DNA from 4 places in the Oryzibacillus soli genome. Region 4 is predicted to be linked to each of the others. Evidence: riboswitches for the same ligand, from Rfam matches in the RefSeq annotation. Region 4 holds a riboswitch; each other region holds the start of a gene.

Region 1 (4,885 bases), on a different contig from region 4:
GCACGCCCACCACCCGGTCGCCTTCCCGGATCACGTCGACCGCGCAGGTTTCGTAGACCGGCAGTGCGCCTGCCGCTACCGCCTTCTCTGCGAACCATTGGTCGAACTTGGCCCGCAGGCCGGTGAAGCAGTTATATGGGCTGCTGTAAGCCGCATTCCGGTGGCTCAGCATCGTGGAGGAGTCCTTGCCCATCATCCACATGCGCTGCTCCACGATATACCGCTCGATAGGCGGATTCTTCTCCGACAGGAAATCCGGCACCAGCTCCTCGATCTGCTGGCGGTAGAGGACGCCGCCGAAGACGTTCTTGGCGCCCGGGTATTCGCCCCGCTCCAGCAGGATGACCTTCAGCCCCGCACGGGCCAGCGTCAGCGCCGCCGCACTGCCCGCAGGGCCTGCGCCGACGACGACCGCATCGAATTTCTCATTCATGGTTATACCCCTCCCGCTGCTGCGGTCTCCAGCATGGACAAGCCGCCCCGCCGCGCTTTAATCTCGGCCGTTATGGCCGGCACCACCTGGAACAGATCTCCTACGATGGCGTAGTGGGAGATCTGGAAGATCGGCGCCTCCGGGTCCTTATTGATGGAGACGATGATGTCCGAGCTCTGCATGCCCACCGTATGCTGCACCGCTCCCGAGATCCCCACCGCAAAAAACAGCTTCGGCCTCACCGTATGCCCCGTCTGCCCGATCTGCCGCTCGTGGCCCACCCAGCCGGCATCCACCGCCGCACGGGTTGCCCCGACCTCTCCGCCCAGCGCATCCGCAAGCTCCCGGAGCATGGCGAACGCCTCCAGTCCGCCCATGCCCCGGCCTCCGGCGACGATGACCTCCGCCTCCTCCAGGTTCACGTGGCTCACTTCCTCGATGAAGTCAAGGACCTTGGCCGCGATGGACGCCTCCTCGAAGGTCTCCGTCATCCGGACGATCTCGCCGGTCCGCTCCGGTGCCTTGGGCAGCGCCTGGAACACGCCCGCCCGGGCCGTGGCCATCTGGGGCCGGTACTGCTTGCACAGGATCGTCGCCATCATCTTCTCGGAAAAAGCTGGTCGGCTCGCCATCAGGAGCCGTGAGGGATGTGGCTCCACGTCCAGCTCCGTGCAGTCTGCCGTCAGACCCGTGGGCAGGTGGGTCACGATGGCCCCCGCCAGGTCTCTTCCCGTCGCCGTCGCTCCGTACAGGACGATCTCCGGCTTCACCTCACGGAATACCTTGAGGCAGATCTCGCTATAGGGCCGGGTCCGGTAATCCAGCAGCTCCGGCGCCTCCACCAGATAGACCCGGTCCGCTCCGTAAGCGATGGCCTCCTGGGCCAGATGCTCCGCCTGGTGCCCGATCACCAGCGCCAGAAGCGGCGCCTCCAGCTTATCGGCCAGCTTCCGCCCTTCCCCCAGGAGCTGCCAGGATACCTTCTTGGCCGTTCCCCGCCGGTGCTCCACTACGATCATGACGCCGCGGTATGCCGACCAATCCGGTGCCGCCGTCTCCAACCGTTCTTCACTCATCGCATGCCCCTCCTCTTATCTCCCGTTATCCATGCCGCTTACCAGCCCAGCCGCTTCGGCAGCTCCTCCGCCCACAGCTTGCCGGCCAGATCCGTTGCAAGCTCCTGTGCGGTGGCGCCCTCCACCCGTACGGTGTTGGCCTTCTTCAGCTCCGGCACCCAGGTCTTGCCCACGATGGTTGGGGAGCCCTTCAGACCGATCTTCGTCTTATCCAGCTCGGGGAAATCCGCCGCCGTCCAGACCGCCGCCTTGTATCTCGCCGCCCGGATCATGCCGGGGAGCGTGGCCCGCCGGATCTTGTTCAGCTCCTTCAGCGCCGTCAGCAGCACCGGCATGGAGGTCTCCGTCACCTCTACGCCGTCCTCCATCTGCCGGTGAACCCGGACCCGCCGGGTCTCCGGGTTGACGTCCGCCACCTTGCATACATACGTCAGCTGGTCCATGTTCAAGCGGCACGCCACTCCGGGACCAACCTGCCCCGTATCTCCGTCCAGCGTCTGCTTCCCGCAGAACACCATGTCTACGGGGCCCCAGACCTCTCCGATCTTCCGGATCGCCAAGCCCAGCACGTAGGAGGTGGCCAGCGTATCCGCACCGGCGAAGCCCCGGTCGGTAACCAGCACCGCCTCATCCGCCCCGAGGGAGATGCATTCCTTCAATCCCTTCTCCGCCGGCGGAGGGCCCATGGTCACTACGGTCACCCGGGCCCCGAACTGATCCTTCAGCCGCAGCGCCTCCTCCAAGCCGTGCATGTCATAAAAATTGACGATGCTGGGAACGCCCTGCCGGATCAGCGTGTTGTTCTTCGGATCGATCCGGATTTCCCTGCTGTCGGGCACCTGCTTGACACAAACAACTACATGCAGCAAGTGAAGCACCTCCGTTTTTCGTTGTTCCGCCGGAACCGGGAGTAAGCGGCGGACTTTATAATGATTTTTACATTAGAAATGATAGCGCTTTCATAAATCTGTGTTAGAATTTCGCTAGTGCTGTATCTCCCCCGCTATCACCATATTCCACGAATTCCACAGCCTGAACACAATTCCTACATTGTGAATAAATTCATTTGTTGCAGACCCCCATTTTGCTTATCAGCTGTCAAACTTTTGACATAAATTCATAAGAAAGCGCTATTTTAACCCCTTTCTACTCCTGATATGGGTGCGGATGGATAGATTTGTTCACCAGTTCGGCATGCAAGCCCCATCTGGCCCTATGCTTACTGCTATGGACTTCTGACTGGAGCCACCCCATGCTGCCTTTTCCATTCGTGAATTATTTCACTAGTACAGTGCCGGCATTTTGATTTACACAGTTTCTGGAATACGGTCCCACCTACACCCAATAAAATGAAAAACCCGCCAGCAATGACGGGTTCTTAATAACCATATGATTCCTGTCAGCATGCAGGCGGTTTCGACCTAGAGTGCTCCGGTCCGGAATTGCTGATGAGTGTAGATCGTTCCGAGATGCTGCATCAGGTCCTGAAGCTCCACCGATTCCAGTCCCAGCATGTTCGCCAGGATGCTTTCGGCCACTTGCCGACTGCCCAACATTTCACCCAATTCCTGCACATTGCTCTGAAGCTTCGTCTGCCGCTGGAGCGACATATACGATTTGGCCAGCATAGCCCCCATTGTTGCGCGATCTCCTCTCTTCCTTTCCACAGGAAAAAAAAGAACCCCCGGGTGCTTCCCGGAGGAGGGCATCCCTTTGGCGGCCCGGCTGTCGTGGTCCCCGTTCGGAGACCTTAGACCCGCGGCTTTGCGTCGCTGCCTTTCGGCAGGTTTGCCTTTTTCAGTGGAAATGGTTCGTTGGTATTAAGTTAACGATACCGTGACTCGCAGATTTTGTCAAAGGGTAATTCCAAATGTCGGAAAAATTGAGTCTTAAGTCTCAATTTCCACACTGGCCTGATCCAATCGCCTTACTCCTTCCAGGCCGGGCAGCTCCTCCATCAGCTTGAACAAGGCTCCGTCCTTCATCTTCGCCTCGATCATCACATCCAGAGCGGGCGTCATGGGGGCGACGGCCCGTAGGAAGCCGGCCAGCGGAGCGGCCTCCACATAATCCGCATGGGCCCGGACATCCTTGTCGTTCTTCGGGCTGGAGACATGGATCTTGGGCGGAAGGGCGGGGAGACCGACGGAAGCCTCCGGATCCGTTCCGGCGCCCTCCCAGGTCTTGCCGATCCTCGGCCACAGCTCCGCGGCATCCTCTCCGGTATGGTTCACCATATGATGGTGAAGATCCAGCACCATCGGCGCCCCCACTTCCTCGCAGACCTCCAGGGTCTCGAGAGCTGTGAAGGTCTTATCGTCGTTCTCCAGGGTAATGCGGCCCCGAACCTCCGGACGCAGCTCTTCGAAGTGCCGGATGAAGCGGTCCCGGGCCTTCTTTTTGTCGCCGTAGGTGCCTCCGATGTGGATGTTGCACTTGGCGCTTCCGTTCAGGCCCATGGCCGTTAGCATGGCGTGGTGCCGCTCCAGGTCGGCCATGGAGGACTTCAGCACCTCCGCACGGGGCGTCGACAGCACGGTAAAGTGGTCGGGATGGAAGCTTGTCCGCATCCGGTGCTGCCGGACATATTCCCCCAGCTCGGCGAAGTCATCCGCCAAGGCGGGCATCGGATCCCAGCCGTTCAGAAGCTCGTGGCCGGCCAGCGGGATCAGCTTGGAGGAGAACCGGTACAGGCGGATGTCGTGGGCCCGGTTATGGCGAAGCAGCCGCAGCGTGTTGCGGATGTTCTCGGAGGCCAGGCGTTCCAGCTTACGGATGGCGGCCTCCCGGTCCTCCAGCTTGGCGAAGCTGGTGGCGGTCATCGTTTTGGACGGAGAAGCGTTGCTTACGGAGGTGGACATGGCTACGTAACCGAATCGTACGATCACACTTTTTGCCTCCCGCGCAGTATAGTCCGTTATACCGTACCCGGGTTCCCGCCGTTTCATTCTCCGGCAGCCTTCCTCTCCGTGCGGGACATGGGGTGCTTGGGAGATGAAGGCCATAGATGGCCTTCATTCCGCCGCAGCCCCCTGCTGCATCAAACGGCTCCGCCCGCTTCGTGCTCTCCGAAGAACATCTCGTGAGCCAGAGCGGTCTGAATGCGGGCCTCCTCCTCCGTCAGCAGCCGGATCAGCTCCATCTCTACTTGGGTAATCTCCTCCCCTTGGAAGTTGATCTCCGCGATGGACGCCAGAATCTTCACGATGGCGATCGCCTTGTTATCCGGAGAATAGGCGATGACCTTCTGGCCGGCCGGAAAAACCCGAAAGCCGGATTTGACCATCTTGCCGCGGCCGTATTCCAACAGATCGTACAGCTCCTGCGTTCGCTTGAACTTGCATACCGAATTGAACTCCGTCGCGAATCCCATATG
Region 2 (4,885 bases), on a different contig from region 4:
TCTGGGAGACGAGCCTGCGGATGCCGGACACCTCGTTGTCGACAGCTTCCTGCATCTGCAGGAGCAGGGTGTCGTTGCCCCGCTTGATCTGGTTCTCCACCGTCTTCTCCGTCTGCCAGTAGACGGCCAGATTGATGGCGATGGGCACGAACAGCACGAGGATATAGGAGAGCAGCCACGTCATGGCGACGCTGCGTCTGCGGAACCGGATCTTGTCTCTTTTCATAGGTCTACCCCCCGGGTGGCGTCGATCAGGAGGGAAGCGTTAGAGATACTCCCCCAATCTTCACTATACCGGACCGGATGGGGCGGAACAATCGGCGGAGCACCGTCAAAACCTCCAAAAGGACCCTCAGAATGTTCGTTTCGGGGGTCGGTCGCATTTTTACAATACGAATTCGAAGATAAGAGTTATAGTGATTAAGAAGACCGGAATAGGGTCTTCCAACGTTCGATAGACGGAGGGAATAAGATGGATTTGGTGTATACGTTATATATCGGCGCAACGCCGGAGCAGGTGTGGGACGTGCTGGTGTCGGACGAGGGAGTACGGGCCGTGTTCTTCGGCTGCACCATTCGATCCGGGATGAAGGCCGGGGATGATCTGGCCTATGTGGGTCCGGGCAACGACGGGGACGAGACGGTGCATGTGTACGGCAAGCTGCTGGAGGTGGAGCCGGGGCGCGTGTTCAGCTACTTGGAGCATCCGGGGCCATCGTATTACAGCAACCACGAGGAGCTGGAGACCCGGGTGACCTTCACCCTGGACCCCGTCGGCGGCTGCACCAAGCTGGTCCTGGTGAACGACAAGTGGGCAGAGGGGCATCCGTCCTACGCCAACACGCAAGAGCATTGGCCGATGATCCTGAGCAACATCAAGACCTACGCCGAGACGGGCAAGACCCTCGATTTCGGCTGGTGAAAAAAACGAGAGCGCAGTTGCGGAAGGTTGCTTCCGCGCTGCGCTTTTTGCGCTGGCCTCCGCCGGAAGGGGGGCGGCCGGATGGCGGAACGACGGCGAAAAGTGGAACGGTGGCCGGAAGGCGGAACGACGGCTGGAAGTGGAACGGTGGCCGGAAGGCCGAGTGTCTGCTGAAGGGCGAGTACCCGCTGAAGTCCCCCGAAAAGGTGAGAGCTCCCCATTGGCCGACGTCTCACGTGGCAGGTAATTCGACTAAGTGCATTTATAGTAGTTAGTTTGGGCGATTTGCCCAATATCGCATGAACTAAGTACAAAAACTGCATCTAGTTAGGGTAAATCCAGTCGATACCGCCCATTTAGAGTGAACTAAATACATAAAATCCACTTCGTTCATGCGAGCTGCTCAGCGTTGGTGATCTAAGTACAAGAAATCCATTTAGTTGTAAATGACGTAGCGCCTCCCCCAGCAACCAACCAAGTACCCGACGTATCGCCCCATCCAGCACCGTCCAGCAACTAACCAATCGAGTACCCGACGTGACGACTCCCCGGCAACCAACTGACTAGCCCCCCGACGTAACGATTTCCCACAGCTGCCAACCCGCCTCTCCTGCCGACCGTCGTCTGCATCACCAGAGCCCGCTGTCCAGCCCCTGCTTGGTAATTTCGTAGTAGAGGGTCCGCTGTCCCGTGCCGCGATGAACCGGCTGCAGCCATCCTTTGGCGCAAAGTCTTCGCAGGTGAGCGACGGCCGTCCGAGGGTCGATGGAGAAGCGGGCGGATACGTCCACCGGACGGATGGGCCGGGCCAGGAAGACGGCGTAGCGGAAGATCTCCTGATCGGCGAAAAAGACCCGTTCCACCCTGGAGCCGGTGGACTCGTAGCGGTTCAAGATGACGCGAAGCAAGTACAACACCACTTCCGGCCGGTGGGCTACGTCATCGTAGGCGAACGAGACTACATGAAAGCCTGCACCCTGCAGGAAGCACTCCCGGTTCAACTCGTTGGAGTATTTGGTCCGGTCCATGTGGGTGACGTGTTCCGCGTAGCCCTTGATCTCAATGAGCAGGCTCCATTGCCCCGGAGAATATACATAATCCGCATAATAGGGCCGCCCGCGCCAATCCAGCACCTCATACTCGGGATGCAGACCATCAAAGTGGCCCTTCAGCGGCCACCAGACCTTCTGCGCGAACAGCTTCTCCGCATGGCTGTGCCCTCGTTCCAGCCGATCCCGCCGTTCTCCCGATCGCCGCTCCAGATGATGCTGCACGAACGCCGCATGCGCTTCTTCAAAAGCCTTCATCTTCTCGCCTCCCTTTTAAGAGCAAATAAAAACGCCCTTATTCACCGGTGGATGAATAAGGGCGTCCTTCGCCGCATGGATCCATTATATTACGGTTTCCCGGAGGGGAAAAGGGTTGGCTACTGCCCGGTTGTGCCGATTCCGGAGTTGAGTCCGCCGGAGAATCCATAGTCATATGGACGCCACGGACCATTCCGTCACGATATATAAGTTTAAAGTCCTAAACTTCTATTAAATTCGACATCAAATCGGTCTAAAGCACTATTCAGATCGACCTATCTGAATTATAATCATTATAACGAACATAAGGGATGCGATGAAGTATAACCTCTAACTGGACACTTGGGTTATATGGAGCCACTAGTGTAACCGGCCCTCTTAGGCACCATAACTAGGAGGAATAGCAGCATGAAGAAGAGTGTCAAATGGGTCAGCGCAAGTGTATTGTCCGCCGTATTGTTGGCAGGATCGGCAACCTCTGCCTTGGCGGCTGGAGCGGTTGTCAGTGCAACGGCCGTGGAACCGGCCCGTACCGTGAAGCAGACGGGCTACGGCACAGGGGTGTTAACGTCCGAGACCCGGGCTGAGCTGACCTACAACAAGGAGAGCTCCGTCAGCCTGTCCGGCACTGTTGTCATTGACGGTCCGGTCCTGGTGATGAAGCTGGTGAACTACCCGCAGGTCGCCTTCACGATCAAAAAGGTGGCGGACAAGCTGTTCACCTACTCGGCCGTCCTGCCGCTTGGTTCCGGAGACAAGGGGAACCTGGACCTGTCCGTGGAAGCCTACACCGTCTACCAGAACGGCAAGACCGCTGGACAGATCCATAGCACGGTAGCCGGTCCGGTATCCGCAGGCAAGGTGCATGTCGCTTACATCGACCGATACCATGTGACGGACACATCCTTCGGGACTTATAACCGCGCGGCGAACACCTTCCCGTATTCCTACACCTTGAACAAGGTTTGGGACGACGGCAAGGTCACTTCGTCCGCCATCACGGTACATGTCGAAGGCACGAAGGACGTCTATGCCGTTCAAGCCAGCGACCCGGCCTACAAGGACGGTGCGGCAGCGGTAACCGTGAGCACGGCGCCGGTGCCGGTTGTCTTGAAGGAGACGGTCATCTCCGGTGTGCAAGAGCCGGGCTATGATCCTGCCAGCAACCTGTTCACCTATGCCTATACCCGGACGGACATCAACAGCAGGCTGAAGGCGACCGTTACCGCGCAGACCGCCCAGGTGCTGGGCACCGAGACCCAGGCACTGAACGCAACCTATGGTGATAACAGCGTCCACACCGTCTATACCTTCGTCCCCCCGGTGAAGCCCCGCTTCCTGAGAGTGGATGCGGCTTCGGCCTCCTACACCTTCGATTGGGCATCCGGCACGTATACCGTAACCTACCAGGTGGAGGAAGAGTACAGCAACGGGAAGACAGCGACCAGCGTCCGCACCCTCACCGGCTTGACTCCGGGCCAATCGGCTTCCTTCACCATTGGGCAGGATGGTCTGACGGCACAAGGTGCCTTCAACGTGCCGGCCGCACCGAAGGCAGTTGTCAGTGACGTGGAGGTTCGAGACGTGACCGGCTTGTGGGCGGGCAACCATGACGTGAGCGGCGTCATCAAGGTAGACTTCGTCCTGACCTTCAAGGTGAACGGCGAGCTGCAGACCCAGGCGGTGTCCACGAACATCAACACCAAGACCGATGGCTATACGGCTTCCGGCACGTTCGTGACCACGTACCACTCTCAACCGGTCAGCGTTCCGTATTCGGTGACCGTGACCCCTCCCGCACCGGAGACGGATACCTCCCATTCCGACAACGGCTACCCGGGCAGCAACGGAAACGGCAACGGGCACAAGGAATAAGCCATAGGGTAAAAAAGATAGCCTCCCATCCACATCTGTGGTCGGGAGGCTTCGTTTGTTGGAGAACTCCGTTACCCGGTCTACTTAAGCTTCACCGAGAACGGCTCCTCGATCCATGCGGGGTAATTCATCAGGTCGAAGGTGACCGGGTTGACGACCGGCCCGTCGGCCTCCACCTCGAAGGTAGTCTCGTATTCGACGGAGCCGGAGGAATTGCTGGAACGATGGTCTCCAATGCGCAGCGGCTTCCCATCGGCGTCCTGGCCGGGGCCTCCTACGAGGCTGTAGAAATAATGGTCCTCCGGATTGCCGGTGACGGAGAGGCGGATGGAGCCTTTGCCGTTCACGGACGGCGAAGCATCGAGCAGCTTCACGCGGCTGTCGGGGGCATCGACGATACGCTTGTTCTCCAGATCCAGCTTCAATTGAAGCTTCGACTTATCGAGCGCCATGATGCGGCTGCCGGCAAGCGTAAGATGCTTGGGCTTGCGGAAGAAGCTGCTCTCGAAGTAGATGATCTGCCTGGACTCCGAGGTCAAGGAGGCTCCTTGGCTCTTCAGGACCGTTCCCCGTTCGTCCGTCAGGGTCAGCTCGCTGAAGTGGAACAGACGCTTGGTGTTCGACGGGTCCATCTCCAGCTCCAGCCCGATCCGGGTCGGATGGATGACGGCACGGACCACCGTGAAGCGCTGGCCCTCCACGGTCACGACCTGATGGATGGGGAGCTCCTCCTTCAGGTCGCGGAACCGATCCTTGTCGATGCCGAAGGATGCGGACCAGG
Region 3 (4,885 bases), on a different contig from region 4:
TGAAGGTCATGGGCCCGATCCAGATCGAGGTCCTGACGGAGCTGGTGAAGAGCCGCTACGGGCTGGACGTGGACTTCGGGGAGCCGACGGTCATTTATAAGGAAACGCCGGCCGAAGCCGGCTTCGGGTTCATCGCCTATACGATGCCCAAGCCCTGCTGGGCGGTACTCCGGTTCCGGATCGAGCCCGGCGAGCGGGGCAGCGGCCTGCAATATGCCTCCATTGTACGGAAAGAAGACCTTCTGGAGAGCTATCAGAACGAGGTAGCTCGCAGGGTCCCGGAGGCGCTGGAGCAGGGCTTGCGCGGCTGGGAGGTAACGGATCTGAAGGTGACGCTGGTGGAGGGGGAGCATCACGTGTGGCATACCCATCCGCTGGATTTCGTCGTGGCGACGCCGATGGGCATCATGGACGGGCTGGCGCGCACGGGAACCAAGCTGCTGGAGCCGATGCTCCGGTTCCGCCTGTCCGTGCCGGAGGAGGCCGGAGGCAAGGTGATGAATGAGCTGGTGCTGATGAGGGGGGAATTCGACAACCCCGTCTTGAGCGGGGAGCGGCTGGAGCTGACCGGGATGCTCCCGGTGGCAACCTCCCTTGATTTTCCGGCGCGGCTAAGCTCCATGACCAAGGGAAGGGGCCATCTGTCCGTATCGTTCGGTGGATACCGGGAATGCCCGCCGGAGGTTCATGTGGAGCGGCCCCGGAGGGGAGTGAATCCGCTCGACCAGTCCAAATATATATTGGCGGTTCGACGGGCTCTGTAGCGTGCCATGCGACGGAAGGAGCCCCTGGGCAATCGCGGGGCTAGTCCCTCTCGTTTTCGAAGAACTCGCACTTTTTCCGTTGATGGTAGGTAATTTCGCTTACGCTTGATTGTACGACGATGACGGAATCGTCGAACCGGATGATCAGCCCTTTGGGATCCACGATCATATCGTCCTCGAACACCCGGATCGGGATCCGCTTGGTCATAGCCTCCTGGAAATCGGCGTCGGTCATCAGCTTGCGGTTGCGTGCCATGGTTGCATTCTCCTTTTCAAAGTTTCCTAGACTTACCATCTTATGCTAACCTGTATCCGTGTCGAATACAAGGGGGGATTGTCGCTGGAACGGATTTTGATCACAGGCTACAAGGCATCGGAGCTGGGGATCCACTCCATGAAGCATCCAGGGATTCCGATTATTAAGAAGGCGGTGGCCAAGGTGCTCCGGGGCCTGCTGGAGGATGGCCTGGAATGGGTGGTGGTCAGCGGCCAGTGGGGGGTGGAGCTGTGGGCCGCCGAAGCCGCTCTGGAGCTTCGGGAGGAGTATCCTGCGCTCCGGCTGGCGGTGATCACCCCTTACGAGAACCAGGAGGAGCACTGGGGCGAGGAGAAGCAGGAATGGTACCGCAGCCTCCTCGCGCGGGCGGACTACAAGGCCTGCGTCTCCAAGCGCGGGTATGAGGGGCCTTGGCAGTTCAAGGCCAAAGACCGGTTTTTGCTCCGCAACACGGACGGCCTCTTGCTTCTGTATGATGAGGAGAAGGAGGGCTCGCCCCGGTACCTCCGTGCGGAGGCTCAGCGTTACGCAGCTATTGAGCCTTACCGAATCATCACGATTACGGCGCAGGACCTTCAGGATACGGCGGACGAGGAACGTCCGGCTTGGGATTAAAGGGACAAGGGACCGGCAGGGGCCGGATGCATCCGAAGGGAGGCGTCCGGTCCTCTTTGTCGCACCCCAAGATCGCCTGATTGCAGGGAATTAGCCAATCTTACCCATGGAAACGGGAGTTAAAAACGACAAATTACAGAAAAGTTTCCAATTTAGACACATTTTTTGCGTGACAAAGATCGTTCATCCTTTATCCTACCTATTGGGGGATGAAGTTGGACCTGAATCGAATAGTGACCGGCAAACCTGCCGAAAGGCAGGGACGCAAAGCTATAGGGACTACTCCCGCAGGTCGGGAAAGTCAGCCAGTTGCCCATTCCTGAACTGTGGCATATCCGGCTCCAGTTTTTTTTCTTTCCCTTACAAGCCCACTACAAAGACAGAAGAGGAGAGATGTACGTGAACCATGCTTTGAATCGGGTTCAAGAATGGTTTCCCAGTGCGGACGGCGACCCCTCCCGGCGCCAGCAGCTCCAGGAGCTCTTAGAGGAGCTCCTGGCAGGAGCCGACCGGTTGAAAAATCCGGATCGGGTCAATCTGGCCGGAACGAAGCGGCGTTCGGAGCATTTTTACCGGGAGCTGCTGCAGGAGAGCGCGATACCCCAATCGGGCGCTCCTATGAAGGATGTGGTTCCGAAGCTCTTGGAGCTGCTTCATGACCATCCATACCACACGAAGTATTTTTTGACGAACATTTTGCCCATGGCGAGCATTCCCGGGATCGTCGGCATGCTGGCCGCTTTCCTGGTGAACGGGAACAACCTGTGGGATGTCTACGGGCCCGCTGGAGCCGAGGCGGAGGTGCGCGTCATCGGCATGATGTCCAAGCTGGTCGGATACGACCCCATGCTAAGCGGCGGCTATACGACCTGGGGCGGTCAAGGGGCGGTCTTTACAGGTCTCCGTCTGGCCATTGCCAAGCTTGCGCCGGACGCTCAACAGACCGGAGTGCCGCGGAACCTGTACGCCTTCTGCTCGGAAGCGGCCCACTACAGCCTCTATAAATCGGTCCAGGCCACCGGTCTCGGCACGGATCGGCTGATCCGGGTGCGCACCCGCCGCGACAGCAGCATGGACCTGGATGATCTGCGGGACAAGCTGCTGCAGGTAATCCGCCAAGGCGGAATTCCCGCTTATATCGTCGCCACGACGGGGACGACGGATGCCTTGGGCATCGACGATGTGCAGGGCGTCAGCGCCGTCTCCCGTGAGATCGCACAAGCCCACGGCTTGCCTGATCCCCATATCCATGCCGATTCGGCGCTGGGCGGATTTTTCGCGTTCTTCAACGGGTATGACTTCGACCGTAACCCGCTTGGGCTGCCTATTACGGCGCTGAAGCCTCTGCACGCCATTCACCGCAGGCTCCGGCACCTGAACCTGGCTGATTCACTCTGTTTCGACTTCCAGAAGCTGGGCCAGACGCCGTACGTGACGAGCCTGTTCATGGTCCGCAACGCATCGGATCTGAAGCTCTTGGATCTGGAGCCCGAGGAGACGCCTTATGTGGGACACCGGGGGTACGGCCAATACCATACGGGTTACACGCTCGAATGCTCCAGGATGGCCAGCGCCGTCAGCATTTACAGCGCCTTGACCGCATTCGGAATCGAGGGCTACCAAAGACTGCTGGCGCAGTTCATCGAGGTGAGCCACCGTATCCGTGAAGAGGTGGCCCGGGAGATTCCCGAGCTGACTCTCGTGAATGCCGATAATCCGGGCATCGTCTCCTTGTTCCGGCTGTATGCGCCGGTAGGCCCCCGTTTCGCGGACGAAGTGGCCGGGCGCTGCTCCACCGGGCAGATCGCCGAGACCAACCGGCTGAACGAGGAGCTGTTCGAGCTCTTGGGCCGGGATCGGGATAAGATGTTCTTCGGCGATACCAAGAAGCATCTGCTCGTTCCCACAACGGACGGTCCGGACCAGCCGCTATCGGCTTCCAAGATCTTCGTCATCTCGCCGTACACCGAGGTGGAGCACGTCCCGGAGATCGTCCGCTACCTGAAGTCCAGAGTAAACGAGGCTCTGTCGGCCTTGAAGATTCCAACCGCACCTTAAGGAGGACCATCATACCTTGAACCGCATATGGAACAACCCCATCACGAGAGGATTCCGAAGATCCGTATCTATGAAAATCATGCTGGGCGTCACCATCCTCCAGCTCTTGACCTGCTCCGCCTTCGCCCTGTCGGGGTATATGGTGAATACCAAACAAACGGACCGGCTCCTGGAGCAGTTCGACCTTCGGCTGGCGACGGATATCCACGTGGCCGATGAAGCCGTTGCCTCCATACCGGGCCACATCGAGGAGATCGACGGGGTCAAGCATCCCTATTACCAGCAAGTGAAGAAGTCTTTGGAGGCCCTGAAGCAGAAGCACGGCTTGGAAAATGTCTACATCCTGGCCAACCGCCAGGATAAGGAGCAAATTCTGATCCTGACGGGCCTGGACGAGGATTTCGGCACGGATTACCCCTTCACCGGCGAGATGAAGGAGTCCCTGCAGAAGGGCGTCGAGGTGCTGAGCCCGATCTACAAGGACGAGTACGGCATTCATAAGTCCATCTTCCTTCCCTTGAAGGACAAGCAGGGCAAGGCGGCCGGCATTCTGGGCATCGACCTGGATGCGTCGGTCGTTCCCGGTACGAGCCGCACGGTATTTTGGATTACGGCCACGATCACCGTTCTGGTTCTGGTCATCGGCTTCGGCGTCACCTTCCTGATCAGCCGCCTAATCACCAAGCCGATCCGCCGTCTGATGCAGGCTTCGGAGCAGATGGCCGGCGGGGATCTGACCGTCGACATCGCCGTGAACCAGGAGGACGAGATCGGGAAGCTGGCCTCGTCGTTCAGCCGTCTGGGACATAATCTGCAGAGCCTGGTGAAGCAGATCTCGTCGGCTTCCGAGCACATAGCGTCCACCAGCTCCCAGCTGGTGCTGACCGCCGGCGAATCCAGCGCGGGCTCCCAACAGGTGGCCAGCTCCATGAGCGCCATGAACGACAGCATTGCCGAGGTGGTGGCCTCCATCACCGACAGCGCCGATTCCATCGTCATCATCGACCGGGAACTGGAGAAAACTGCCGCCGGGATGCTGGAGATGGAGGAGGAGGCCAAGCGGGTGGGTGTCCGTTCCTCCCACGGACAGCAGGTCGTGGAGGAAACGCTCCAGCAGATGAGCGCCATCCAATCGACGATGCAGCAGTCCCATCAGGCCGCGCAGCAGCTG
Region 4 (4,885 bases):
GGGGATCAGCACCGAGTTCACCTTGATGGCAATCCCTCTCTCCGCCATCATGCGGATGCCCTTCAGCTGACGTTCCAGAAGCAGCTCCGACGCCTCCAGCCCCCGGTATACCTTGCCGCCGTCCGCCACCCAGCCGTAGATCTTCTCGCCGATCCGGGGATCCACGGCATTCACGGTGACCGTCACATGCCGGATGGAGAGCTCGGCGATCCGGTCTGCGAATTCCGCCAGCCGAAGGCCGTTGGTGCTCAAGCAGAGGTGGAGTCCGGGAACCTTGCCGTTCAAGAGACGGAAGGTTTCGAAGGTTGCTTCCGGATTCGCCAGCGGATCGCCCGGCCCCGCCACGCCGATTACGGTAAGCTGCGGCAAGGTCTGGAGGGTCGTCTCCACCTTGCGGACCGCTTCTTCGGGGCTCAGCACCTTGCTTACGACTCCGGGCCGGCTCTCGCTCACGCAATCGTACTTGCGGTTACAGTAGTTGCAGCGGATGTTGCAGCCGGGTGCCACAGCCACGTGCATTCTTGCGAAGAAGTGGTGGGCATCTTCGTCATAGCAGGGATGTCTGGAATGGTTCGGTTCCATTCAACCACCTCCTTGTGTTATGTTTCATCACATATCTGTGCTGCCCTTGCTTTGTTAGACCCATATTACTCCTGATCCGCCTGGAAGGTCAACGCTTTTACCTATCAAAACCAGCATTGTAAACATTCTGACACATCTAATGTCATGTTATATTACATATAAGTGACGTAAATCGTTTTCAAATTTGTTCTGAAACGCATACAACTTTTCGCTTGATTGGTTAGGAATCATTCTCAATGCGGATTGGATTCGTGCCCGGCCGTCCGGATTTGGATTATGGACCCGCGGACCTTATAATGCGGATAGGATAAGGATACGGAGGGTTGAGACGTGGCTAGATTGCAGAGAGACTTCTTCGAAAGAGATACGGTGGAGGTGGCGCAGGCTCTGATCGGCTGCAAGCTGATCCGGCGTCAGGATGGGATAGAGGCCGAGGCGGTGATTGTGGAGACGGAGGCTTACAAGGGAAGCGGCGATCCGGCCAGCCATGCGGCAAGGGGCGTCACCCCCCGCAACCGGCTGATGTTCGGTCCACCGGGCATTCTTTATGTCTACTTTTCCTACGGGATGCACCATTGCATGAACATCGTCACGGAACCGGACGGCGTGCCCGGCGCGGTGCTGCTGCGGGCTGCCGTACCCGTGTCGGGGCTGGAATGGATCCGCTCCAATCGACCTCGCATTCCGGAGGCCCGCCTGATGGACGGTCCCGGCAAGCTGACCCAGGCACTGGCTGTGGATTTGGCCTTGAACGGCTTCGATGTGTGTGATCCCTCCCGCACGGAGCTGCGGCTGGAGGCGGGAGAAGCGCTGCCCTTCCAAGCCACAACCCGCATCGGCATCAGCAAGGGCAAGGAGCTGCCCTGGCGTTTCGCAGCGGCCCCCGGCCGCACTATGCCCCCATCACCCGGCTTCCGCTGAACAGAAGCATGAACGGTTCAGGCTCTACCGGACGGCTGATATAGTACCCCTGAATCTCATCGCAGCCCAGCTCCAGCAAGCTCTCCCATTGGAGGCCCTCTTCCACGCCCTCCGCGATCACCCGCTTGCCCAAGCCATGGGACAAGGCGATGACGCTCTGCACGATGGTCCGGTCCCGGGTCACGTGCAGCATATCCTTAACGAAGGTCCGGTCGATCTTGATCAGATCGGCGTCCAGCTTGCGGAGCAGCGACAAGGAGGAGTATTCCATACCGAAGTCGTCGATGGCCAGGCCGACTCCCAGCTCCGCCATCTCCCGGCTGAGCCGGGAGGAATCCCTTTCGCTTCGCATGGCGGCCGTCTCCGTAATTTCGAGACACAGCCTTCCCGGAGCCAGCCGGGTCTCCTCCAGCATCCGCTTCAGCCGGTCGGTAAACTGAAGGTCCGAGATCTGGCTGGCGGACAGATTGATGGACAGCCGGATCGGAGGAAGCCCCTGCTCCTCCCATTGCTGCAATTGCCGGCAGGCCGTCTCCAGCACCCAATAGCCGATCGTCCGAATAGCCCCCGAGCGCTCCGCCAAGGGGATGAACTCCACCGGAGGCACCAACCCCCGCTCGGGATGCTGCCACCGGATCAGCGCCTCGGCGCCGACGATCTGGCCCGTCCGGATGTCCACCTGCGGCTGGTAATGAAGCCGGAACTCCTGATTCCGTAGAGCCTCCTCCACCGCCGAATCGAACCGGCGCATAGCTTCCCGCTCCTTCGCGGGGACCGCCCAGTCGGCCATCTCTACCAGAACTGCATATTGGCTTCTGCCCTTCGGATGGGGCATCCATTCCGACTTCGCCACCACCCTCTTCTTCCTTGGCCCTGCCAGGATCTCGAAGCAGCCCTGGAGAAGCGGCGTCCCTGCTTCATCCTCCGGCCAATCTGCCGATCGGCCCCATTCGCCTACAGGGGCCACCAGATCGCGGATGGACCGGGACACCAGCCCGTCTGCCGGCAATTCGAAGAGCTTCTCCGCCTCGGGGTTGGCCTCCGCAATTTCTCCCTCCTGATCCAATAAGAGAATCGAAACCGGTGCATGATCATACAAAAAGCGGTATTTCGCCTCAACAGAAACTTGGGGACGGTTCATTTCCATGCTCACCCTTCTTGTGTCTTCGTTCTTGTGTATCTACATGACTCATCCATCGTTAGGCCACATACTCGGTGAGGATTGTCCAGTTGCGGCCGGCCTTCTTCGCCGAATACAGGGTGTAGATCCGCTGAAGCAGACCGTCCCTGATCTCCTTCTGCAGCGATTCCTGCTCGTAAGCCGCGGAGAGCAGGAAGATCTAACCCGCTCCAAGTGTATGCGCTTCCCAAATCACGACATGCCGCTTCCCTGCGAATCCGGATCCGCCATGCTGTCCGTCAGCCTGTACAGCGGGCGGTCATGAGTCTTAAGACCCAAAGAGCGAACCTCCTCGTTGCCAATCCAGCACCGGCTCCAGGCACAAAAAAAAGAAACCTTGCTCTAAGGTTTCCTCCATCCTTAAAGCGGCAACTGGCTGGCATGCGGTCATCCCTGACCGTGAAGCCCCTGTAGCTTTGCGTCCCTTGCTTTCACAAGGTTTGCCTTGAACGTCTTTGCATAATATTCACATTTTATATAGTTCTTTTATACCATATCTGTCGAATTATGTCCACCGTTTTTTTACAGCTTCTCCTAGAGTTCCTTTTTTTCGGATTTAGCTGGTCCCATGGTTTCTCCCGGTACAAAGGGTCCGAGCAGCCGTACATGCTCGTAAGGAGACAACGGATTCGCCAGTCTGCGGAGCATCAGCTCCGCCGCCCGTTCCCCCGATTCGTCGATGAGCAGCACCGGTCGGGACAGCCCGGGCCGGTGCAGGACTTCCCAATCCTCAATCCCCACCACAGAGAGCTCCTCCGGAACGGACAGCCCCAAGGCCGCCGCAGCTCCAAAAATCCACTCCGCTTCGCCGCTGACTCCACCGATCACCGCCGTATATCTGCCGCTGGCAAGCCTCGTCTTCAGCCGCCCCATCCAGCGTCCCCTGTCCTCCGTCCCTTCCGTCAGATGTTCGCCGGGGTTCAGAGACAGCCCCAGACGGGCGGAGGCATTCAAGAAGGCCTCCCACCGGAGACGGAACCCGCGGAACTTCACGGTATCCCCCGCATACAGGATGCTCCGGTGCCCCTGCTTGTATAAGGCATCCACACTGATGTGAACGGCGTGCTGAACATCCCAGATCACGCTGTCCACCGCCGCTTCGACCGGCGGATAATTAATAATCACTACGGGTACGGACAGCTTCAAGAACGCCGTCTCCACCCACTCCGGGATAGCCGGGCCCAGGAACAGACCGTCCATATGCAGGAGGCCCGCACGCTCCGCCCATTCCAGCAGCTCCTCCTCCCTTCGGCACCAGCCGGGGAACAGCAGGTTCTGGGCGGCATGGCCCAGCTCATGGAGCCTGCGCTCCAGTCCCTCGGACTGCAGCCGGAACAGCCGGCTGTCATTCATGATGAGCAGCGCGAACCGCCGCGGCTTGCCTGAAGCCATCGGAATTCGTTCCGCGGCCAGCCCGTCCGACAGCGCCTTGGACCAATAACCCAGACTCCTCGCCGTACGGAACACCTCCCGCCGAGTGGACTCCGACATGCCCGGCAGTCCCCGCAGCGCCTTCGATACCGTATGGACCGTCAGCCCCAGCTCGTCCGCAATGGTCTTCAGTGTGATCTCCTTCTTGAGCGGCATCCGTTCCCTCCACCTTTCCTCCCCTTATTTTATCAAAAGAAACGGCAAAAAGGACCTCCCAAGGGAGGTCCCTGTCTATGATTTTGCCGGCAGTACAGGAGCTTTGCCGCCCGGCGGCTTGTCCTTTTCTGCAATCTCCAGCCCCAGCTTGCGGGCCACAATACCGGTGGTGCTGGCTTGGATCAGAATCGTCAGGAGTACGGCCATAAACGTGACTGAAGCGATCACATCCGCGTGCTGGATGCCCGTGCCTGCTATCATGCCGGACAATGCGGCGGGAATGACCCCGGTTTCCCGGACCCAGAACATGAAGACCAGCTCATTGCGCCTCCACTTGGCTTTGCGGTCGGGCAGGGCACAGAGAAGGACCGTGATGGGCCGGGCCACCAGCATGAAGATCAGAATAACCGCCACGCTCGGCAGCAGGTACTCATAGATGACGCCGAAGTCGACCTGGCTGCCCAACAGGATGAAGATCAGCATCCGCATAATGACCGTGACGTTCTCCGCCACATGCTCCATCTCGTGATGCTTGTCGGTCATATCCAGCTTGAACAGCTTGGCGTTGCCCCAGATGAGCCCCGCCACGAAGGTGGCCATAAAGCCGCTTACGTG

Evidence for each region. A riboswitch is a leader RNA that binds a small molecule or an ion and turns the genes downstream of it on or off. The one in region 4 is predicted to bind cyclic di-GMP.
Region 1: another riboswitch for cyclic di-GMP. It lies ahead of ACSEXW_RS03940 (hypothetical protein); the one in region 4 lies ahead of ACSEXW_RS12625 (putative bifunctional diguanylate cyclase/phosphodiesterase).
Region 2: another riboswitch for cyclic di-GMP. It lies ahead of ACSEXW_RS16660 (hypothetical protein); the one in region 4 lies ahead of ACSEXW_RS12625 (putative bifunctional diguanylate cyclase/phosphodiesterase).
Region 3: another riboswitch for cyclic di-GMP. It lies ahead of ACSEXW_RS06655 (pyridoxal phosphate-dependent decarboxylase family protein); the one in region 4 lies ahead of ACSEXW_RS12625 (putative bifunctional diguanylate cyclase/phosphodiesterase).

Annotation. Positions count from the first base shown of each region.
Region 1 covers NZ_JBPPGJ010000002.1:437,842-442,726, forward strand. Annotated here, with positions in the region: gene ACSEXW_RS03925 (FAD-dependent oxidoreductase) at 1-433, opposite strand, end outside; gene ACSEXW_RS03930 (electron transfer flavoprotein subunit alpha/FixB family protein) at 436-1,509, opposite strand; gene ACSEXW_RS03935 (electron transfer flavoprotein subunit beta/FixA family protein) at 1,548-2,387, opposite strand; gene ACSEXW_RS03940 (hypothetical protein) at 2,931-3,146, opposite strand; cyclic di-GMP riboswitch class I at 3,222-3,312, opposite strand; gene uvsE (UV DNA damage repair endonuclease UvsE) at 3,399-4,397, opposite strand; gene ACSEXW_RS03950 (hypothetical protein) at 4,550-4,882, opposite strand.
Region 2 covers NZ_JBPPGJ010000011.1:178,001-182,885, reverse strand. Annotated here, with positions in the region: gene ACSEXW_RS16675 (AraC family transcriptional regulator) at 1-226, opposite strand, end outside; gene ACSEXW_RS16670 (SRPBCC family protein) at 473-922, shown strand; gene ACSEXW_RS16665 (hypothetical protein) at 1,552-2,229, opposite strand; cyclic di-GMP riboswitch class II at 2,530-2,613, shown strand; gene ACSEXW_RS16660 (hypothetical protein) at 2,638-4,104, shown strand; gene ACSEXW_RS16655 (DUF4179 domain-containing protein) at 4,185-4,885, opposite strand, start outside.
Region 3 covers NZ_JBPPGJ010000004.1:136,237-141,121, reverse strand. Annotated here, with positions in the region: gene ACSEXW_RS06670 (GTP-binding protein) at 1-764, shown strand, start outside; gene ACSEXW_RS06665 (hypothetical protein) at 805-1,020, opposite strand; gene ACSEXW_RS06660 (SLOG family protein) at 1,099-1,656, shown strand; cyclic di-GMP riboswitch class I at 1,886-1,973, shown strand; gene ACSEXW_RS06655 (pyridoxal phosphate-dependent decarboxylase family protein) at 2,056-3,714, shown strand; gene ACSEXW_RS06650 (methyl-accepting chemotaxis protein) at 3,731-4,885, shown strand, end outside.
Region 4 covers NZ_JBPPGJ010000008.1:134,559-139,443, reverse strand. Annotated here, with positions in the region: gene nifB (nitrogenase cofactor biosynthesis protein NifB) at 1-582, opposite strand, end outside; gene ACSEXW_RS12630 (DNA-3-methyladenine glycosylase) at 913-1,503, shown strand; gene ACSEXW_RS12625 (putative bifunctional diguanylate cyclase/phosphodiesterase) at 1,475-2,650, opposite strand; cyclic di-GMP riboswitch class I at 3,048-3,138, opposite strand; gene ACSEXW_RS12620 (LacI family DNA-binding transcriptional regulator) at 3,218-4,270, opposite strand; gene ACSEXW_RS12615 (cation:proton antiporter) at 4,346-4,885, opposite strand, start outside.